Regions from separate parts of the Pseudoalteromonas sp. SR44-8 genome, predicted to be linked through region 3. Evidence: predicted binding sites of a transcription regulator. Region 3 holds the regulator's gene; each other region holds the start of a gene.

What was found. Region 3 encodes MetJ, which represses methionine synthesis genes. Its sites were predicted from a motif close to TAGACGTCTAGACGTCTA; they were not measured.
Region 1: metA (homoserine O-succinyltransferase) is a predicted target of MetJ. The motif match lies at 2,170-2,187, and genes of this name have one in related genera.
Region 2: H5183_RS11985 (methylenetetrahydrofolate reductase) is a predicted target of MetJ. The motif match lies at 1,643-1,660, and genes of this name have one in related genera.

Annotation. Positions count from the first base shown of each region.
Region 1 covers NZ_JACJDS010000014.1:35,430-42,156, forward strand. Annotated here, with positions in the region: gene metH (methionine synthase) at 1-89, opposite strand, end outside; gene H5183_RS08785 (homocysteine S-methyltransferase family protein) at 100-1,167, opposite strand; gene metA (homoserine O-succinyltransferase) at 1,157-2,104, opposite strand; gene H5183_RS21945 (DMT family transporter) at 2,272-3,171, shown strand; gene ettA (energy-dependent translational throttle protein EttA) at 3,265-4,938, shown strand; gene H5183_RS08805 (PilZ domain-containing protein) at 5,264-5,626, shown strand; gene H5183_RS08810 (histone deacetylase) at 5,693-6,601, shown strand; gene H5183_RS08815 (hypothetical protein) at 6,673-6,727, shown strand, end outside.
Region 2 covers NZ_JACJDS010000021.1:17,820-24,546, forward strand. Annotated here, with positions in the region: gene H5183_RS11980 (pitrilysin family protein) at 1-1,457, opposite strand, end outside; gene H5183_RS11985 (methylenetetrahydrofolate reductase) at 1,705-2,661, shown strand; gene H5183_RS11990 (DEAD/DEAH box helicase) at 2,774-4,021, opposite strand; gene H5183_RS11995 (DUF3581 domain-containing protein) at 4,119-4,820, opposite strand; gene H5183_RS12000 (DUF3718 domain-containing protein) at 4,958-5,335, opposite strand; gene folA (type 3 dihydrofolate reductase) at 5,415-5,894, opposite strand; gene cgtA (Obg family GTPase CgtA) at 5,980-6,727, opposite strand, start outside.
Region 3 covers NZ_JACJDS010000018.1:78,240-84,966, forward strand. Annotated here, with positions in the region: gene H5183_RS10910 (SPOR domain-containing protein) at 1-172, opposite strand, end outside; gene priA (primosomal protein N') at 194-2,380, opposite strand; gene rpmE (50S ribosomal protein L31) at 2,614-2,826, shown strand; gene H5183_RS10925 (malic enzyme-like NAD(P)-binding protein) at 3,391-4,632, shown strand; gene metJ (met regulon transcriptional regulator MetJ) at 4,742-5,062, opposite strand; gene metB (cystathionine gamma-synthase) at 5,298-6,560, shown strand; gene metL (bifunctional aspartate kinase/homoserine dehydrogenase II) at 6,567-6,727, shown strand, end outside.

The DNA.
Region 1 (6,727 bases), on a different contig from region 3:
TCTTCCATGATCAAACGTTTGAACATGGCTGAGCCGGTCACATTGGTACGTTCGCCAACGTTGGTAAATACTGCTATTTTTTGTGTCATCTCGGCTACCTTAGTTTAAATTACACGCTTCAAGGCCTGATAAGCGCATACGCACTTCAAGCTCTGGCAATAGGCGAGGTTTAACACCTTCAAGCCCTTTCGAAAATGCCCTGATGTGTGCAGGTGTGGTACCACAACAACCGCCAACAATATTGATAAAGCCAGACTTGCCCCAATCGATAATTTCTTGAGCCATTTCAGGTGCTTCTAAATCATATTCCCCAAACTCGTTCGGTAAACCAGCATTGGGGTGAACAGAGACAAAGGTTTCGCAAACACGCGATAGTTCTTCTACATATTGGCGCAATAAATCTGGACCTAGCGCGCAGTTCAAGCCAATTGAAATTGGCTTTATATGACGAATAGAATTATAAAATGCTTCGGTGGTTTGCCCTGACAGCGTACGGCCCGAGGCATCGGTTATGGTGCCAGAGATCATCACAGGCAACTTGCGCCCTGCTTGTTCAAACGCTTCTTCAACCGCGAATGAAGCCGCTTTTGCATTAAGCGTATCAAAAATTGTTTCTATTAAAATGAGATCAACACCACCTTCCATTAAAGCAAGGGTTGATTCAACATACGCGGTGACTAACTTATCAAACGTGACATTGCGATAACCGGGGTCGTTCACATCCGGTGAGATTGAACAGGTTTTTGAGGTTGGCCCTAAAACACCCGCAACATAGCGTGGTTTAGCTGGATTTTTAGCAGTAAACTCATCACAAATACTGCGTGCTAATTTAGCTGACTCTAAGTTTACTTCACGGCTGATGCTGGCCATATCGTAATCTTCCATCGAAATTGTAGTCGAATTAAAGGTGTTGGTTTCGATAATATCGGCACCTGCACTTAAAAAGCCACGATGAATATCAGCAATAATTTTTGGTTGTGTAATGCTTAATAAATCATTATTACCTTTAATTAGCACATGCCAGTCTTTAAAGCGCTCGCCACGGTAATCGTGTTCTTCTAATTTGTGTTCTTGGATCATGGTACCCATAGCACCATCAAGAATTAAAATACGCTGTTTTAACGCTTCAATTAACTCGGCGCTTTTGTTTTCTAAATTATTCGGCATAGTTGTTAGTCCTTACGGCTTGGCTAACTAAATTAATATCATAGGGTGTGGTTTGGTACACATAATAATTTAACCAATTCGAAAACAGTAAAAAGGCATGGCTTTGCCAAGTTTTCGACGGTTCGTTAGCTGGGTTGTTCTCTGGAAAGTAATTTTCAGGCAATGGCGCATCAGGGCCTTTTTCTAAATCGCGCTGATATTCGCCTTTTAAAGTGTCTGCATCATACTCAGGATGCCCGGTAATATACACTTGGCTGCCGGATTTATTTTTTATTAAGTAAGCGCCTACTTGCTCTGAACCTGCCAGCACAACTAAGTCATCACAAGCGTTAATTTTTTCAATATCAATATGACCATAACGCGAGTGCGGCACTACAAAGGTATCGTCAAAACCACGCGTTAAGGCTCCATGTTCAAAGTAACACTTATGGGTAAACACGCCACAGAGCTTATTTTCTTTTAGTTCACGCTTTAGATTATAATGATGAAATAAACCCGCGTGAGCCGCCCAACACGAAAATAATGTTGAGGTTACATGCTGCTCCGCCCAATCTAAAATTACTTTTAGTTCATCCCAGTAGGCTACATCGTCATATTCTAAATGTGCCAATGGTGCGCCGGTAATGAGTAATGCATCGTAATTGTTGTCTTTCACTTCAGAGAAATAACGGTAAAAAGTGTCTAAATGCTGCTCTGAATTGCTACTGCTGCGATGAGTGTCTAAACGTAGAAGCTCTACATTCACTTGTAAGGGTGAATTAGCGAGCAAACGAATAAATTGCACCTCGGTTTCTACCTTATTAGGCATTAAGTTTAAAATCGCCAAGCGCATCGGACGGATCTCTTGGGTTTTAGCGCGGCTTTTTGGCATTACGAATACGTTTTCTTGACGTAACTTCGCAATTGCGGGCAATTCATCTTTAACGGTAATAGGCATACTCATCTCCAAGGCATAATTAACCAATGGCTAATTATGAACGGATAGCTGGAAATTTCAACCTCTAGATGTTTAGATGTCCAAATGAGTTTGTTTTAACTATTCTTTTGCATTCTAAAAACCGCTCGCCATAATGCGCCTGTTGATTTTATTTTAAGGTGGTAAACGTGATTGATTGGCTAGGCTTAGGAGAACTTTTTGCTATATTAGCAGCTATTGTTTGGGCGCTTTCGACCATTTTATATAAAGGTTTTAGCCATCACTTAACGCCTATGCAGCTAAACATCAGTAAAGGCGTGTTAGCAAGTGCCATGATGTTAGTGACTATTGCGATTACTCAAGACGCTGCACTACCACATCATCCGACAAGCTGGCTTTGGCTAATTGCTGGCGGGGTGATTGGGATTGCGATTGGCGATAGCGCCTATTTTACTGCGCTGCGAAATATTGGCCCTGCTCGCACGTTAGTTATTGAGTCCCTTGCTCCAGCCCTTGTGGGGGTTTTTAATATCCTGCTATTAAATCATTATTTATCGCCATTTGCATGGTGCGGTATTGTACTTACAACCATTGGCGTAGTAATAGCAATCAAGCCTGAAAAAACATTGCCACAGGTTGATCATCAACTTTATCGCAAAGGTGTTTTATGTGCCCTTGCAGCTGCTATCTGCCAAGCGCTCGGTATGGTGATGTCTAAAGGCGCACTCAATAATGAGCATATGAGTAGCTTATGGGCGGCATTAATTAGATTAGCAGCAGGTACGATGACTGTGGCCTTAGTTGTTGCAGTGTTTAAAAGCAGTGAATTTAAACAAGCACTAACTCTAAGGGGAATTAGCGGCAAACAATGGTTTTTTGCGGCTGTGTTTTTAGGCACTTTCCTTGGTTTATGGCTTCAACTTGGCGCAGTTAAATATACCGATCCAGCCATTGCACAAACGATTTTCGCAACCGCGCCATTAATTGTAATGAGCATTGGTTTTATAAAGCGCGAGCCCGTTACCAATAAAATGTTAATAGGCGGCTTGCTTGCTTTAATCGGTGTAGGAGTATTGCTCGCGAATTAGCACATTGTTATTTGGTTGATTCGTTGACTGTTTCACCTGTGAGCCACTACAATACAACATTGAAATTTTTATTATTATTTGAAGGCTCCTTCCATGGTTTTACCTGATAAGTTTATTTTCTCGATGAGTCGAGTATCTAAGGTTGTGCCACCTAAGCGCACTATCTTAAAAGATATCTCTTTGCATTTTTTTCCTGGCGCTAAAATTGGTGTACTTGGTTTAAACGGTTCGGGTAAATCGACATTACTGCGCATTATGGCCGGTCTTGATCAAGAGTTTGAAGGTGAGGCCTATCCTCAACCGGGCACTAAAATTGGTTACTTACCGCAAGAGCCTATTCTAGATGAAAGCAAAACGGTTCGTGAAACTGTGGAAGAAGCAGTCAGCGAAGTTAAAAACGCGCTTAACCGTCTTGATGAAGTATATAACGAATACGCGATGGAAGATGCTGACTTTGACGCACTAGCCAAAGAGCAAGGTGAACTTGAAGCAATTATTCAAGCCCACGATGGTCATAACATCGACAACGTATTAGAACGCGCCGCAGATGCCCTGCGCTTACCTGAGTGGGATGCTAAAATTGAATTCTTGTCAGGTGGTGAGCGTCGCCGAGTGGCTATCTGTCGTTTACTGCTTGAAAAACCAGATATGCTTATCCTCGATGAGCCGACTAACCACTTAGATGCAGAATCTGTAGCATGGCTTGAGCGCTTCTTGCATGATTACGAAGGCACTGTTGTGGCGGTAACCCATGACCGTTACTTCCTTGATAATGTTGCTGGCTGGATCTTAGAGCTTGACCGTGGTGAAGGTATTCCATGGGAAGGTAATTATTCTTCTTGGCTTGAGCAAAAAGATGCGCGCCTACAGCAAGAGCAAAAGTCTGAAAAAGCCCGTCAAAAATCAATTGCACAAGAACTTGAGTGGGTACGTTCAAACCAAAAAGGTCGTCAAGCTAAGTCAAAAGCGCGTATGTCGCAATTTACTGAAATGCAGCAGTCTGATTACCAAAAACGTAATGAAACCAACGAGCTATTTATTCCACCTGGACCACGTTTAGGTGATCAAGTTATTGAAGTTAAAAACTTGAAGAAAAGCTTTGGCGATCGCGTGTTAATTGATGATCTAAGCTTTACTGTGCCTAAAGGCGCAATTGTTGGCATTATCGGTGCCAATGGCGCAGGTAAATCAACGCTGTTTAAAATGCTCAGTGGTGAAGACAAACAAGACAGCGGTGAAATTAACCTAGGTGAAACGGTTGAACTGGCAACCGTTGATCAGTTCCGTGGCAATATGGATGACAGCAATACTGTTTTCCAAGAAATTTCAAACGGCCAAGACGTACTAAAAATTGGTAACTTTGAATTCCAAAGCCGTGCCTATGTTAGTCGCTTTAACTTCAAAGGTAACGATCAGCAAAAATTTGTTAAGGACTTGTCAGGTGGTGAACGCAACCGCTTACACTTAGCGAAGTTATTAAAAGCCGGTGGCAACGTTATCCTACTGGATGAGCCAACCAATGATTTGGACGTTGAAACATTACGTGCCCTTGAAAATGCGATTTTAGAATTCCCAGGCTGCGTTATGTGTATCTCGCATGACCGTTGGTTCTTAGACCGTATTGCAACACATATTCTTGATTACCGTGACGAAGGCCAAATTAACTTCTTCGATGGTAACTACACTGAATATGAAGAATGGCTTAAAAAGACCTTAGGCACTGCGGCTACGCAACCTAAGCGTATTAAGTACAAAAAGATAGGTTAAGTTCTAGGTTCTAAACATTTTTTAAGCCCCACATTTATGTGGGGCTTTTTTTATTAACCTGGAATATAGATCAGAGATTCACGATCCAGAGTTCAGCTTATACCAATCGTGTTAAGTTACTGACCATTTATAGCGACAGATAAATGGAGTGATAACAAGACATAAATTTTGACATGTAGTTGTTCTACATGAAAAATTTATAACGCAGTTAGCGCTTTATTTAGCTCGCTAGAATGGTTAAATATTTAAGTCGATTGGTATTAATTACACATAATGACTAAAAAATAGGCTACACTTAATCCCAATACTCCTACAAGGAATAATGATGGAAAACCGCCGACATTACACGCGCATTTTATTTTCAACTCCCGCGCATTTAACCAATAATTCCCATAGTTATCCGTGCCAGTTGCTCGATATCTCATTAAATGGCGCTCTGGTTAGTCGCAATAATAACTTTAACTTTACAAAAAACAGTAGTGCTATTCTTGCCTTTAAACTCCCGCAAAGTGAAGTAATCATCGCGATGACTGTCACTATTTGCCATATCGAACAACAACATATAGGTTTAAAATGTACCCATATTGATATAGATAGTATTACCCATTTAAAGCGTTTAATTGAATTGAACCTCGCTGACGATACACTACTGCACCGTGAACTTGAGAGTTTGATCCATAGTGCGTAAAGCAAGTAACTGGATTGAAATTGCCCTGTAGGTTACCCTAGAGAAAATTCGCAACGCAATCTGACTATGGCTCTTAATCAACACTTACCGCTGGTTTATCACCCTAACTATTCGTTTAACTTTGATCCTAACCATCGTTTTGTAATGAGTAAATTTGCCCATTTATACCAACAAGTAAAAGCACTTGGTTTGGCGAATAGCAACCTAATAACACCTCAACTTGGCAGCCCTGAGGCGCTTGAATTGGTACATTGTGATAATTACATTCAAGATTTATGGCATAACCGCTTAGATGATAAAGCGATGCGTCGTATTGGGCTACCTTGGTCAGAACAATTAATGGCACGAACTTTTACCGCACCTCAAGGCACGTTGCAAACTGCGCGCTTAGCTCTTGAGCACGGCATTGCATGCCATTTAGCCGGCGGTACACACCACGCTCACAGCGATTTTGGCTCTGGCTATTGTATGGTCAACGACTTAGCCTTTACTGCACAAACGCTGATTCAATCAGCTGAAGTGACCAATGTATTGATTTTTGACTTAGATGTACACCAAGGCGATGGCACCGCAGCCATATTACAACACCAACCTTATGCATATACTTGCTCGATTCATTGTGAAAAGAATTTTCCATTTCGCAAATCCGCCAGCGATCTCGACATTGGTTTAGCTAATAATATGCAAGATGATGAATATTTAGGGGTTGTTGATGATACCTTGCGCTTTTTACTCAGAGAACTTAACCCTGATTTAGTGCTGTATGATGCCGGAGTTGATATTTGGCAACAAGATGGCTTAGGTAAGCTTGATGTTAGCTGGCAAGGCATTGAAAAACGTGATCACTTAGTGTTTAAGCGCTGTATTGAGCACAATACGCCAGTGGCAAGCGTGATTGGCGGAGGTTATGACAGAGATCACTTGCGCCTTGCAAAACGCCACGCAATTGTTATAGAGCAAGCTGCGCTGTTTTAAAAGCAGAGTATAAAACTGCTAAAACAGTATTTTTAACTACACTTTAAATTCATACCTTTATTGAGATCATTATGCGACTGTTGTTTATTTTGTTACTTGCATTTATGTCAAGTATTGCCAACGCCG
Region 2 (6,727 bases), on a different contig from region 3:
TGTTGCACAGTTTGCTTGCTAGCAACGAGAGTGTTTAAGTCCACTTCTTGTTCAAAGCCAGCCACTTTATCCAGTGCAGACATAGTCACAGTAGTACGACCACTGTCTACAAAATACTTATTAGCAATGTCTTTAATATCTTGCGCGGTGATGCTATCTGCCGTTGCATATAACTGATTGACGACTTCTGGATCGCGCTCAAAATGCATATAACTGGCAAGGGTTGAACCTATAGCTTGTGATGAGTCTAGGCCGTTAATAAAGCTGTATTTAAGATTGGATTTTAAATCAGCTAGCTTTTGGCTATCAACCAACTCAGTGCGAGCTTTTGCGTAGGTGCTATTAATTGCATCACGAGCAACCGCTAAATCAGCCTCATTTTCAACTTTCACAAAAACATGTAATAAGCCGGGATCTTTGGTATCAGGGTTATAGCTAAACATTTGGCTAGCAATTTGTTTATCAACCACTAACTCTTGGTAAAGCTCTGAGTTGGTTGAAAAATAAAGCTGTGACAGTAAATCAAGCGCGGCTCTGTCTTTTTGTTTTGGCTGCCAGGCTGTGCCTTTATAAGATACTAATAACCAATGCCCTGGTAAGCCTTCGTTTTGCTCATGTATATATTTCGCCGCTTGCTGTTTTGGTTCGGTTGGAATATCAGCAACGAAATCGCCTTTTTGCCATTGGCCCCAGTGTTTTTTAACCATAGCCATAGTTTCAGCTGGATCAACATCGCCTACAATCACTAATGACACATATTCAGGTTTATAAAACTTAGCAAAAAACTCTTTACCGTATGCCATTTGATCCGGCATGGCTTCAATATCTTCAAAAAAGCCCATGGTGGTATGTTTATAAGTATGTTTTTCGAATGCTTCATTACGTACTGCAGAAAGTAACTTACGAACCGGGCTGGCATTATTTTTAAGGTATTCGCCTTTAACTGTTAATGCTTCGGTACGAAATTGCTCTTCTGAATAAGTCAGGTTTTGAAAAATATCCGCTTCAATTTCAAGTACTTTATCAAGATGTTGCTTTGAAAAGTTTAAGTGATAGTTAGTGTAATCATTGGTTGTATAAGCGCGATTATCAACCCCAGAATTTTTTAGAATATCAGAATACACATCTTGCGGATATTTTTCAGAGCCTTTAAACATCATGTGTTCAAAAAAGTGTGCAAAACCGGTTTTACCTGCTTCGACTTCATTACGAGAACCGACAGACACTGGAATTTGTAGTGATACCACATCAGGGTAATCAGTTTTCACCACCATAACGCGTAAACCGTTATCAAGCTCTTCTAATAAATAATCTTGTGAGAACACCCGATCATTACTACTGGCAACCGTTGACTGTTCAATCTCAACCTCTTTGACCATGTTTGAGCCGCTGTTATTTGCACAGCCGCTCAGTGCAAGCGTTACCGCAAGGCTCGTTGCTAATAATTTAAATTTCATTGCTATCCCTTGTTAGTTGAATAAATTTCTTGTTTTTAGTCATCCGATTATGCAACAAAGCAAGTCAATATAAGACCCCTGAGGTAATAAATTATGTAAACAGTTGTGTATCAGAGAACTCTTCATTCAGAGCAACATGAATAAAACTCACCTTCGTTGAAAAAGTTTCACTAAAAAAATCTATCTAGACGTCTAAATGGCTGCTATATTATTTGCCATAGACACTAACTTAGCTGGAATGAGGATTATGGCTTTATCACTACAAGAGAAAATTGAAGACACCAATCAGGGTGTGTACTTAATTGGTACAACCCCACCACGTATTGGTACTGATAAAGCGCAGCTTGAAATTATCGCCCAAAAGCTCTTAGCTCGTTTGCATGAAATTGAATACGATGGCGTGATTATTTATGACATTCAAGATGAAAGTAGTCGCACTGAGATGCCTCGCCCTTTTCCGTTCAAGCAAACAGTAGATCCTCGAGAATACAGTAACTTACTACGTAATTTATCGCATCAAGAAGTGATCACTTATAAAAGTGTTGCACAGCGCGGTGTGGCCGAATTTAAACAGTGGTTAAGCGAAACTAAAAACCAGTTTAATTTAAAAAACCTAGTATTAGTCGGTAGTCCATCATCTGACGGGGATATTAAATTAAGCCTGCCTGATGCTTATAAAGTCTTAAGCGAACAGCCTCAAGACTTCTTTTTAGGAGGCGTTACCATTGCCGAGCGCCACGCAAGTAAACGTAATGAACATGAACGCTTACTTGAAAAAACCACGCAAGGCTGTAAATTTTTTATCTCACAAGCTGTGTATAACGCGCAAGCAACCGTGGATTTGATCACCAGTTATGCGCGCAGCTGTAAAGCTCAAGGTATCGAACCTAAACGTATTATTCTAACCTTTACACCCTGCGGCAGTGAAAAAACCTTAGAGTTTATGCAATGGTTAGGAATTTCCGTACCTGATGCAACTAAATGGCGGATGCTTGATTCGCAAAACCCACTGAGTGAATCTGTACGTATTTGCCGTGAAAACTTAGATTTAATACTAAGAAGTTGCGCGCATTTAGACGTGCCACTGGGGTTAAATATTGAAAGTTTAACCAACCGTAAAGAAGAAATTGATGCATCTATTAATCTTTACCGCTTATTAAAAGCGACGATGGAATTAAACTTAGCTGAAAAACAAATTGCGTAAGTATCCGTTTTTATAATTTATCACTCAAAGTAAGCATATCCGTTTGCTTATTTTGAGCTTGATAATAAATACTATATTATGCAATGAATTAATAAGTCACGACTGAGAACGATTATTTGCGTCTTCTGTTTGGTGTTTTTTGCCCTGTAATACGTTTTTTGTCGCGCTCTTTACGTGATTTATTGGTGTTTTTACGGTTGTCTTTTGGCTTTTTATTTGGATCAGGTTCATAGCCAGCTAACCACTGCGGCGTTAGACGAGTATCAAGCAACACTTCAATTTCTTCAAGTAACCACTGCTCGTCAAGGCTGACTAATGACATCGCTAAGCCTTGCTCGCCAGCGCGCCCTGTGCGGCCAATACGGTGGACATAATCTTCAGCTATATAAGGTAATTCAAAATTAATCACATACTTTAACGAGACTATGTCTAGACCTCGAGCTGCAACATCGGTTGCCACTAGCACACGAGTGGTACCTTCTTTAAAATCTTGCAGTGCTCTATCACGTGCACCTTGAGATTTATCACCATGAATTGACTGTGTTTTTAAGCCATCTTTACACATTTCTTTGGCGAGTTGATCGGCCATTTGCTTTGTGCGAGTAAAGATCAGTACTTGGCGCCAGTTTTTCATGCCAATCATGTGCGAGACAAGCTCACGTTTACGGTCTTCATCAACCGCGTAAATGATTTGCTCAACTTCTACAGCCGCAGAATTACGTTTATTGACTTCAACAAGTTTTGGATCTTTTAATAACTTTTTACTGAGCTCAAATACACTATCGTCAAAGGTCGCTGAAAATAGTAAGGTCTGACGATCACTGGGAACATGGCGCAATATACGTTTAATTTCGTCAATAAAGCCCATATCAAGCATGCGATCGGCTTCATCAAACACCAGTGAATCAACACTTGATAGCTTAATGCTGCCTTTGATTATATGATCAAGTAATCGCCCTGGTGTTGCCACTACAACTTGTGCATCTTTCATGGCTTTAATTTGCGGGCCAATACTGGCACCACCATAAGCGAGTGCACCTTTAATATCAGTACCTTGCGCGTATTTCTCAAAGCTAGCGAAGACTTGCTGAGCAAGCTCTCGAGTTGGTGTCAAAATAAGTACTCTAGCAGTACCCGGCTCATCTTTACTTGGTGTATTAAGTAATTTATGTAACAGAGGTAATACAAAAGCAGCTGTTTTACCTGTTCCTGTTTGTGCACTCCCCATAACATCATGACCAGCTAAAATCAGCGGAATAGTTTTTAGCTGTATCGCCGTAGGGGTATGATATTCATTTTGTTCAAGTGCATTAAGCAGTACAGGATCGAGTTTTAACTCAGAGAAAGTAGTCGCAGACATAAGTTTAGCTTTGTGTAACAAATAATGGCGCTATTGTACGCCCAAAGCGAATAACAAAAAAGGCGCTTTGCGGCGCCTTTTTAAGCTTGCTAAATGTTCAAGCTGGTTTGAGGGTTTCTTTACGTTGGTTATAGAACGTAATTAGATCATCCACCGTATCTTGGCAATATTGTTGAATACCTGATACCAACATGTGCTTTTCACCACAGCCGACTTTTACGCCATTTTCTAACAAGTTAAAACGCAAAGTGATTTTTCCACGCTTGCCTGTATATTCAAAACTCGGCTCTGCGTATTCTAACGTAGGTGCATGGATCTCTAATGTATCGAGATTAATCAACATTGACTCATAGATAACCATAGGGCGAGCAGGGTTGATCATGACATCTTGCTTGCCCATGAGTGGAATAATAACATGCGGAAAAGTTGTACCTGAAAACTCAACGTAATTTTTTATTAGACTATCTGTGAGTGTTTGGCACTGGCTAGTTTTACCTTCACGCTTAACCTTCAGCATGACTTTATCGCCACTGGTAATATCAAACTCATCTGCCCCCTCAGGGAAGTTGAGTTTGGTATTCTCATCAACCATGCCGGCAAAGGTAAATTCCATTTTTTCACTGATGCCATAACGACTTAATACCAATGAAAATAATAAATCTCCAGGCACACAAAAACGTTTTGCATCTTTATCATGAAGTGGATTGTAATCATCAGCAACGCACTTTGCGAAACGACACCCTTGTTCACGAGAAATAGAGACATAGTCAGCATGTTGCTGATAAAAAGGACTTAACATAGTTGTTCACTGCTTAAACTGCTTATAACCTGCCTATTCTACCAGATAAAATTACAATAGAGGTCGAATCTGTTAAACTTTTGTTTCAGATACAAAAAAGCCGCGATATCGCGGCTTTTTTAATGATTTATTATAACTTATAAACCAGCACGTTCTTTAATAGCTGGTATTAATGCAGAACCGCCATGACCATTTGCTTCGGCCCATGCTATGTCAGCTCCATCTTCTAAAGAGCTTTTAGATAAGTTTTTCACAATGTATTCACCAGTATCAACTGCATTACTGGCAACCGCATGGCGTAGCAAGTTAAGACCATTACATTGTACTGCATCATAAATATTACGAATTTTCACACGTGAGCTTTTTAATTTATCACGTAGACGGTTTTTATCATCCGCAGCTATGTATTCACAGATTGAAACAGCTAACTGATCATCCGCTTTAACTGGCGCGCTAAAAGCAACAGAACCAGAAATAACAGCTGCAGCAATAACGAGTGTTGATAATTTAATCATTTTATACCCTTGTGTAATACTTTATAACTACCTTAGTTGTTTAATATTGTATCAACCTATAAGCTTAACCGCAATAATGTTACTTAACTTTATCCAATGTGACGAATTTATAACCATAAATGTTTTTATCGTCAGGTTGATTATACAGCTCTTCTACAACTTGCCAGTTTGCTGATTGTTCATAATCAGGGAACTGAGTATCCCCTGCAACATCAAGGTCAATAAACGTTAAATAAAGTGTATCGGCACTTTTTAAAAATTGTTGATATATATTCCCGCCACCAATCACCATTACCTCATCAGACTCACACAGCAATGAAATTGCGGCTTCAGGAGATGTTACTACATCAACCCCAACTGCAGTATAGTCTGTATTTCGGCTAATAACGATGTTGCGTCGACCAGGTAAAGGGCGACCAATTGACTCAAATGTTTTACGTCCCATGATCACGGGCTTATTCATTGTAACCGCTTTAAAATGCTGTAAATCAGCAGGTAAATGCCATGGCATATCATTATCTTGGCCAATCACTCTATTTTTAGCCATAGCTGCAATCATTGAAATTTTCACATTAAAACCCAATACTTTTTTATTATAAAAAGAAAAAGGAGCACCAGCTCCTTTTAAAATATTTTACTTTAGTCTAACGCTCATAGACAACTTCAACGTCATAATCGTCATCATCCCAACTATCCCAGTCGTCGTCATCATTCTTCTTAGTGGCATCTTTATGATAAGTATCCCATTTGAATTCAACTTCTTCATCTTCAACTGGTACAAACTTTTCTTTTGGCATGCTATCAAGTAGCGTCATGATGTTATGAATTAATGGCTGAGTATTTAGCTTATTAATTGCAGAAATATGATAAATATTTTCAGTCTCGCCTAACTCTTCAGCGATTTGCTCACATAGCTCCTGAGCTTCATCTTCAGGCAATAAGTCTATTTTATTAAAGACTAACCAACGTGGTTTTTCAGCCAGCTTCGGGCTGTACTGATGCAACTCATTGATGATCGCAAATGCATTATCTACTGGGTTTGAACCATCGGCAGGCATAACATCGATAATATGCAGTAATACACGGCAACGCTCTAAATGTTTCAAGAAGCGAATACCCAATCCAGCGCCATCAGAGGCACCTTCAATTAACCCTGGAATATCTGCAATAACAAATGATTTATTTGCTTCTGGACGTACCACACCTAAATTTGGAATCAGCGTAGTAAATGGGTAATCAGCTACTTTTGGTTTCGCTGCCGATACACTACGAATAAAAGTAGACTTACCTGCATTTGGCAAACCTAATAAACCAACATCAGCTAATAATAATAGCTCTAGTTTAAGGTTACGTACTTCACCCGGTGTGCCTAATGTTTTTTGACGAGGCGCT
Region 3 (6,727 bases):
CAACCAGCTTTGGATCTGCATTGGTTTTGACATACCATAAACCAAAACTAAAACCGCCAACAAGTAGCACGGTAACCAGTACTAATAATACGGGGAATGGTTTTTTCGGTGGCGCTGTTTTTTTGCTATTACGGTTGCCCGGTTTTTTATTAATAAAATCGTGTTGTGCCATGGTGGTATTGGGCTTCTAACCTTAAATCATATCTATTGGATCTACATCTAAGCTCCATCGCACCTTTTGCGCTAATTTACTGGTACTTAAGTAGTCTACCATTTGCGCGAGATATTGGTGTAATAGAGGGCGTTCGAGCGCTTGAATATGCAATTGAAAGCGATATTTCCCCGCAATTCGCTCGAGCGGTGCAGGGATCGGACCTAGCAATTGTATACCAGTTAGACCTTGGACTGGAACTAAATCTGTTAAAAAATCGACCACTTGCTTTATGTTGTGACCTTCGGCGCGGACAATCGCCATATTAGTTATTGGTGGTAGCTGTGCGTCATCGCGCTCTTGCAGTGCAAAACGGGCGAAATCTTGATAACCATTATTGACTAAATCTTGTAATAAAGGATGCTCGGGAAAGTGAGTTTGCAATAATACATGACCTGGTTCGCCACTGCGCCCAGCACGGCCAGCCACCTGAGTAACTAATTGTGCTAAATGCTCTGTGGCGCGAAAGTCGCACGAGTACAAGCCGCCGTCGACATCAAGGATCAATACTAAGCTCACATCAGCAAAGTGATGACCTTTGGCAAGCATTTGGGTGCCAACTAAAATCCGTGCACCGCCTTGGTTTATATCGTCTAGGGCTTTTTCTAAACTGCCTTTACGACGCGTTGAGTCGCGGTCAATCCGGCTAATCGGGGTATCAGGAAACTCGGTTGTTAAAAACTCTTCTATTTGTTCGGTGCCTTTGCCGTTAGGAAATATTTGTGTACTACCACAGTCTGGACACTGATGCGGCACGCGTTCTTGTTCACCGCAGTGATGGCAAATCATCTGGCCGATGGCTTTGTGAAAAGTCGCACTAGTGCTGCAACGTGTGCACTCACTTAACCAACCACATTCATGGCAAATCAGGGTAGGCGAAAAACCGCGACGGTTTAAAAATACCATCACTTGTTTGCCTCGTTTTAAATGCTGACGCATAGTGGCAAGACTGGCATGAGCTATACCAGCTTGATCCGGCTGGCCTTTCATATCAATCAGCTGAAATTTATTGTCGGTACTGGTTTGCGCACGTTGTGTTAGGCTCAGTAGTTGGTATTTATTATGAATTGCCTTATGCAAGGTTTCGAGCGCCGGGGTTGCTGAGCCTAAGATCAGCGGTATTTTATGTTGAAAAGCGCGGTATGCGGCTAAATCACGGGCATGGTAACGTAAGGTATCTTGTTGTTTAAATGAACCGTCATGTTCTTCATCAACAATGATCATACCAAGCTTTAAAAATGGTAAAAAGATACTCGAACGTGTACCAATCACAATTGCGCAACTGGCTTTTTCACAAAAGCGCCAAGTTTGTAAGCGTTCGTTATCGGTCAGTGCTGAATGCCACAGCATAATCGGCGTATCAGGAAAGCGACGACGAAATCGATTAACCGTTTGTGGCGTAAGGCCAATTTCAGGCACTAGTACGAGTGCTTGTTCACCGCGTTTTAAAACCTCTTCAAGGCATTGTAAGTAAACCTCGGTTTTACCACTGCCAGTGACACCTTCTAGTAAAAAGCTATTGAAACCGACCGCTTGATTAATGGTGGTACAGGCTACTGCTTGCTCTTTATTTAGAGTCGGCTTAGTGCCTACGGTGGGAAGTTGTTGTTGCCATTGGTTGTCGTGTTCAATCGTTTGGCTGATCAGCTCCTTGTTAAGTAAGCTGTCGATAGTTTTTTTACTAAACCCCAGCGCTTTTAATTCTGTAAGTGATGATTTACCCGAATCTGCCAGTTGTTTGAGTAAGCTTAGTTGGCTCTTTGCTTTTAAAGACGGTAATTTAGCGCCTTTTTCAGTTAGTGCCACCATACTAATACTGCTTTTATCTGGGCACAGTCCTTGACGCAGCGCGCCAGGCAGGGCGATATGAATTGTTTCACCTAGTGGGTAGCAATAATAGCGCGCAGTAAAACGCAATAATTCGATATGTCGCTCTGATAAAACGGCTTCATCATCAATCACTTCAAGCACTGCTTTAAGTTTATTAACCGGCACATCGGTGTTGGTTTTTAGCGCCAGTACTACCGCAACTTTGCGCTGATTACCAAATGGCACCCATACCCGCGCACCGACTTTAGGCATCACCGATAAACCATCGAGTTGCTCTGGAATGCGATAATCAAAGGTGCGATGCAACGGTACTTTTATAGCAACTTCAACAAAACTCATAACAACCCAAACAAGAACGAATAAGGGAGTTAATGTACTAAAATTATGGCTGAAAACCTACCTGCAAATATCTTCTTTAAAACTTTTGTTCATTTTATTAGCAAAAACGACATTTAAAGCTTGTAGCAAGTGGGGTTGTTGCTTAGAATACGCGTCCTAAATAATTTGTTTTAACGACGTATGGTGCCAGACTCCGGGTTTGGAGAGCGATGCGGCCTTAACTAGAGGTTTCTATGAAAGAAGGTATTCACCCTAAGTACGAAGTAATTTCAGCATCATGTTCATGTGGAAATAAATTCGAAACTCGTTCTACTCTGTGTAAAGACATTCACTTAGACGTATGTTCTGCGTGTCACCCGTTTTACACTGGTAAGCAAAAAGTTTTAGACACAGGTGGCCGTGTTGATCGCTTTAACAAGCGTTTCGGTTCACTTAGCAGCAAGTAATTCTTGTTGTTTTGTCGGAAAAAGCACCTTAGGGTGCTTTTTTTTATGCCTGCTATTTATTAAAAACACCGCCTTTTAGTCTTTATTTCTTGCTCTAGTGCTCCAGCTTTACGCATTCATTATGTTGTGACTATTTCCCACTTTTATATCCAGTATAGCGAGTAAATAACAGACAAATAGTGATTTGTTGACTATATTGTCATTCTCGTTAAAGCGATAAATTAAACGTTTTTGTCGGTAAAGTTAGGTCTTTTGCGGTTAAATGTTGTTAACGTCTTACTTTGATGGTTTTTAGTCATGGGCCATTATTTTTGCTTTAAAGCGTTGCATAATGAGCATTTTAAGATGGGTTTTTTGATGCTTTGTGGCGTTTTTATAGCCGAAAATTGAAGCTTTTTTGCAAAAAATGCTGACAAAACGCATAAAATTAACGGATATAGCATATAACAGGATAGACCTGATATTGCTTGAATTTAATTATAATATAGGTATCGTTCCCTATAAGATATAAGAACTGCTTACTCTCACTTTCAACTTAACTTACTTGCAGGATAAAATCGCGTTATGTCAGACTTTCGTGAACAAGCTTTACATTACCATTCGCACCCCGTTCCAGGAAAAATTAGCGTTGAGCTTACAAAGCCAGCTGAAACCGTACAGGATCTTGCACTCGCATACAGCCCCGGTGTTGCAGAACCGGTACGTGAAATAGCTGCTGATCCCGCTAATGCCTACAAATACACCGGTAAAGGCAATATGGTTGCGGTTATTACTAACGGCACCGCTATTTTAGGTTTAGGTAACTTAGGTCCATTGGCTTCAAAACCGGTTATGGAAGGTAAAGCGTTATTATTTAAACGCTTTGCGGGTCTAGATTCGATAGATATTGAGGTGAAACACAATACCACCGAAGATTTCATCAATACAGTTGCTAACATCGCTGATACGTTTGGCGGTATTAACTTAGAAGACATTAAAGCGCCAGAGTGTTTTGAAATAGAAAAAGCATTGATCGAGCGTTGTAGCATTCCAGTGTTCCACGACGATCAACACGGTACCGCGATTGTAACGGCTGCTGGTATGATCAACGCACTTGAAGTACAAGGCAAAGAAATCGAAGATGCGATTATCGTTTGTTTAGGAGCCGGTGCCGCAGCGGTTGCGTGTATGGAGCTACTGATCAAGTGTGGCGCATTGCGTGAACATATTTACATGTTAGATCGTAAAGGCGTTATTCATACTCGTCGTGATGATTTAAACGAGTACAAACAGTTATTCGCTAACAATACAGATAAGCGCACACTGCAAGATGTTATTGCTGATGCCGATGTATTTGTTGGTGTATCTGGCCCGAATTTACTTTCTCCTGACGATCTTAAGCTAATGGCTGATCGACCTGTAGTGTTTGCCTGTTCAAACCCAGATCCAGAAATCTCACCAGTGCTTGCTCATGGTGCTCGCGATGATTTAATCATGGCAACGGGTCGTTCAGATTATCCAAACCAAGTTAACAACGTGCTGTGTTTCCCATTTATTTTCCGTGGTGCGCTAGATGTGCGTGCAAGCAAAATTAATGATGAAATGAAAATTGCTGCGGTTGACGCTATTCGTAGCATTGCTAAAGAACCAGTACCAGCGGAAGTATTAAAAGCGGCGGGTGTTGAGACACTTGAATTTGGTGCGCAGTATATTATTCCAAAACCGATGGATCCGCGTTTATTACCGCGCATTGCCAAAGCAGTAGCGCAAGCGGCAATTGATTCTGGTGTTGCACAAATTGATATGCCGGAAAACTACATGGAGTAGCTGCTTAGCTGCAATTGGTAATGGCACAATAATAAAAACCTCAGTAACTTACGTTACTGAGGTTTTTTTGTAGCCCATTCCTGAAGCAGGAATATATACAAATGATAACTTAATCTTCGTTGAGTACAGGTACTTCGAGACCCATTTCAAGCATGATTTTTTTCACTTCTTCAGGCACTTTCTCTGGATTATCTTTACGTAAATCTTCATCGTTTGGCAGTGGTTGGCCAGTAAATGCGTGTAAAAATGCTTCACAAAGTAATTCGCTATTTGTTGCATGGCGAAGATTATTAATTTGACGACGAGTACGCTCATCAGTCAAAACTTTTAATACATTTAGCGGGATCGAAACGGTGATCTTTTTAACTTGTTCTGATTTTTTCCCGTGTTCTGCGTATGGGTGAATATATTCACCATTCCATTTAGCCATAGGATGTATCGTTGCCTCAGGTTGTTAATTGTTTGCGCGACCTTTTGCAGCGCAAAGATGGCGAAATTCTATCGTGTTAAAAAAGATAGTCAAATACTTGTTTTTTAGCCATCTAGCGGCTTAAATGTTTTTACTTCTAATCTTGCGGCTAAAACCGCATAAATGCTTTGACTTATTAAATTTGATCCTCTAACCTTTTAGACGTCTAAACATCCATTTAATTGTAGGTGACGGTATGAGTCAAAAGAATAAAGCAACCATTGCAGTACGCAATGGTATTGATGCAGATAAACATCACGGCGCGGTTGTGCCTCCCATTCATTTATCGACCACCTACTCATTTGCTGATTTTGATAAAAAGCGCCAATATGATTATGGCCGTAGCGGCAACCCAAACCGTGATTTACTCGCTGAAACGCTCGCTAAGCTTGAAGGTGGCGCTAAGGGGATTATCACTGCAACGGGCATGGCTGCGGTGCATTTAGCTACTCAGCTGCTAAACAGTGACGATACCTTAGTGATCCCACATGATTGCTATGGCGGTAGTTACCGCTTATTCACCTCACTTGAAAAGCGTGGCTTATTAAAGTTAGTGGTTTTAGATTTAACTAAATCTGAAAATCATCAAAAAATTCTTGAGATAAAACCAAAGCTAATTTGGATTGAAACACCGAGTAATCCTATCTTACGGTTAACCGATATTAAAGCGATCACCACGATTGCTAAGCAGTGCGGTGCGTTGGTTGGTGCCGATAACACATTTTTATCACCTGCTTTGCAAAACCCAATTGAGTTTGGTGTTGATATTGTGGTGCATTCGACCACTAAATATATTAACGGTCACTCAGATGTTGTTGGTGGTGCGGTGATCGCCGCTACCCAAGAGTTGGGTGATGAGCTTGCTTGGTGGGCTAATAACATTGGCATTACCGGTGCCCCGTTTGATAGCTACTTAACGTTACGTGGTTTACGTACTTTGAATGTTCGTTTACGTCAGCATCAAGAAAATGCCTTTATTATTGCCCAATATCTAGAAAACTCCCCTTATGTAAGCCAAGTATATTACCCTGGATTAGTATCTCATCCACAGCATGAACTCGCTAAACAGCAGCAACGTGGTTTTGGTGGCATGGTAAGCTTTGATATCAAAGGTGATATTAATGATGCTGCAGAATTTTTGACCAGCTTAGAAGAATTTAGCTTAGCTGAGTCATTAGGTGGGGTTGAGAGTTTGATTTGTCACCCTGCAACTATGACCCACGCAGGTATGGAGGCAACTGCTCGTCTTGCTGCGGGAGTAGGTGATACCCTGATCCGTATTTCGGTGGGCATTGAAGATGTAAAAGATTTAATCGCTGACTTAGATCGTGTATTCAATAAAGTGAAACCAGGTCAAGCTCAGCACGGCGCAAAAGTAATCGCTTCCTCTGTTCAACAACAAGATGATGAGCAATCAAGCTCATTTAAACTGACTCCTGCACATACGGCTTTGTGGTAATAAAAAATGGTAAATATAGTTCATAAATTTGGTGGTTCTAGCCTTAGTTCTGCAGAGCGTTATCAGGCCGTAGCAAATATTATTCTAGCCCATACGGAAGCCGGTGATTGTGTGGTGGTATCCGCAGCCGGTAAAACTACTAATACGTTAGTTACGCTATGGCAGAG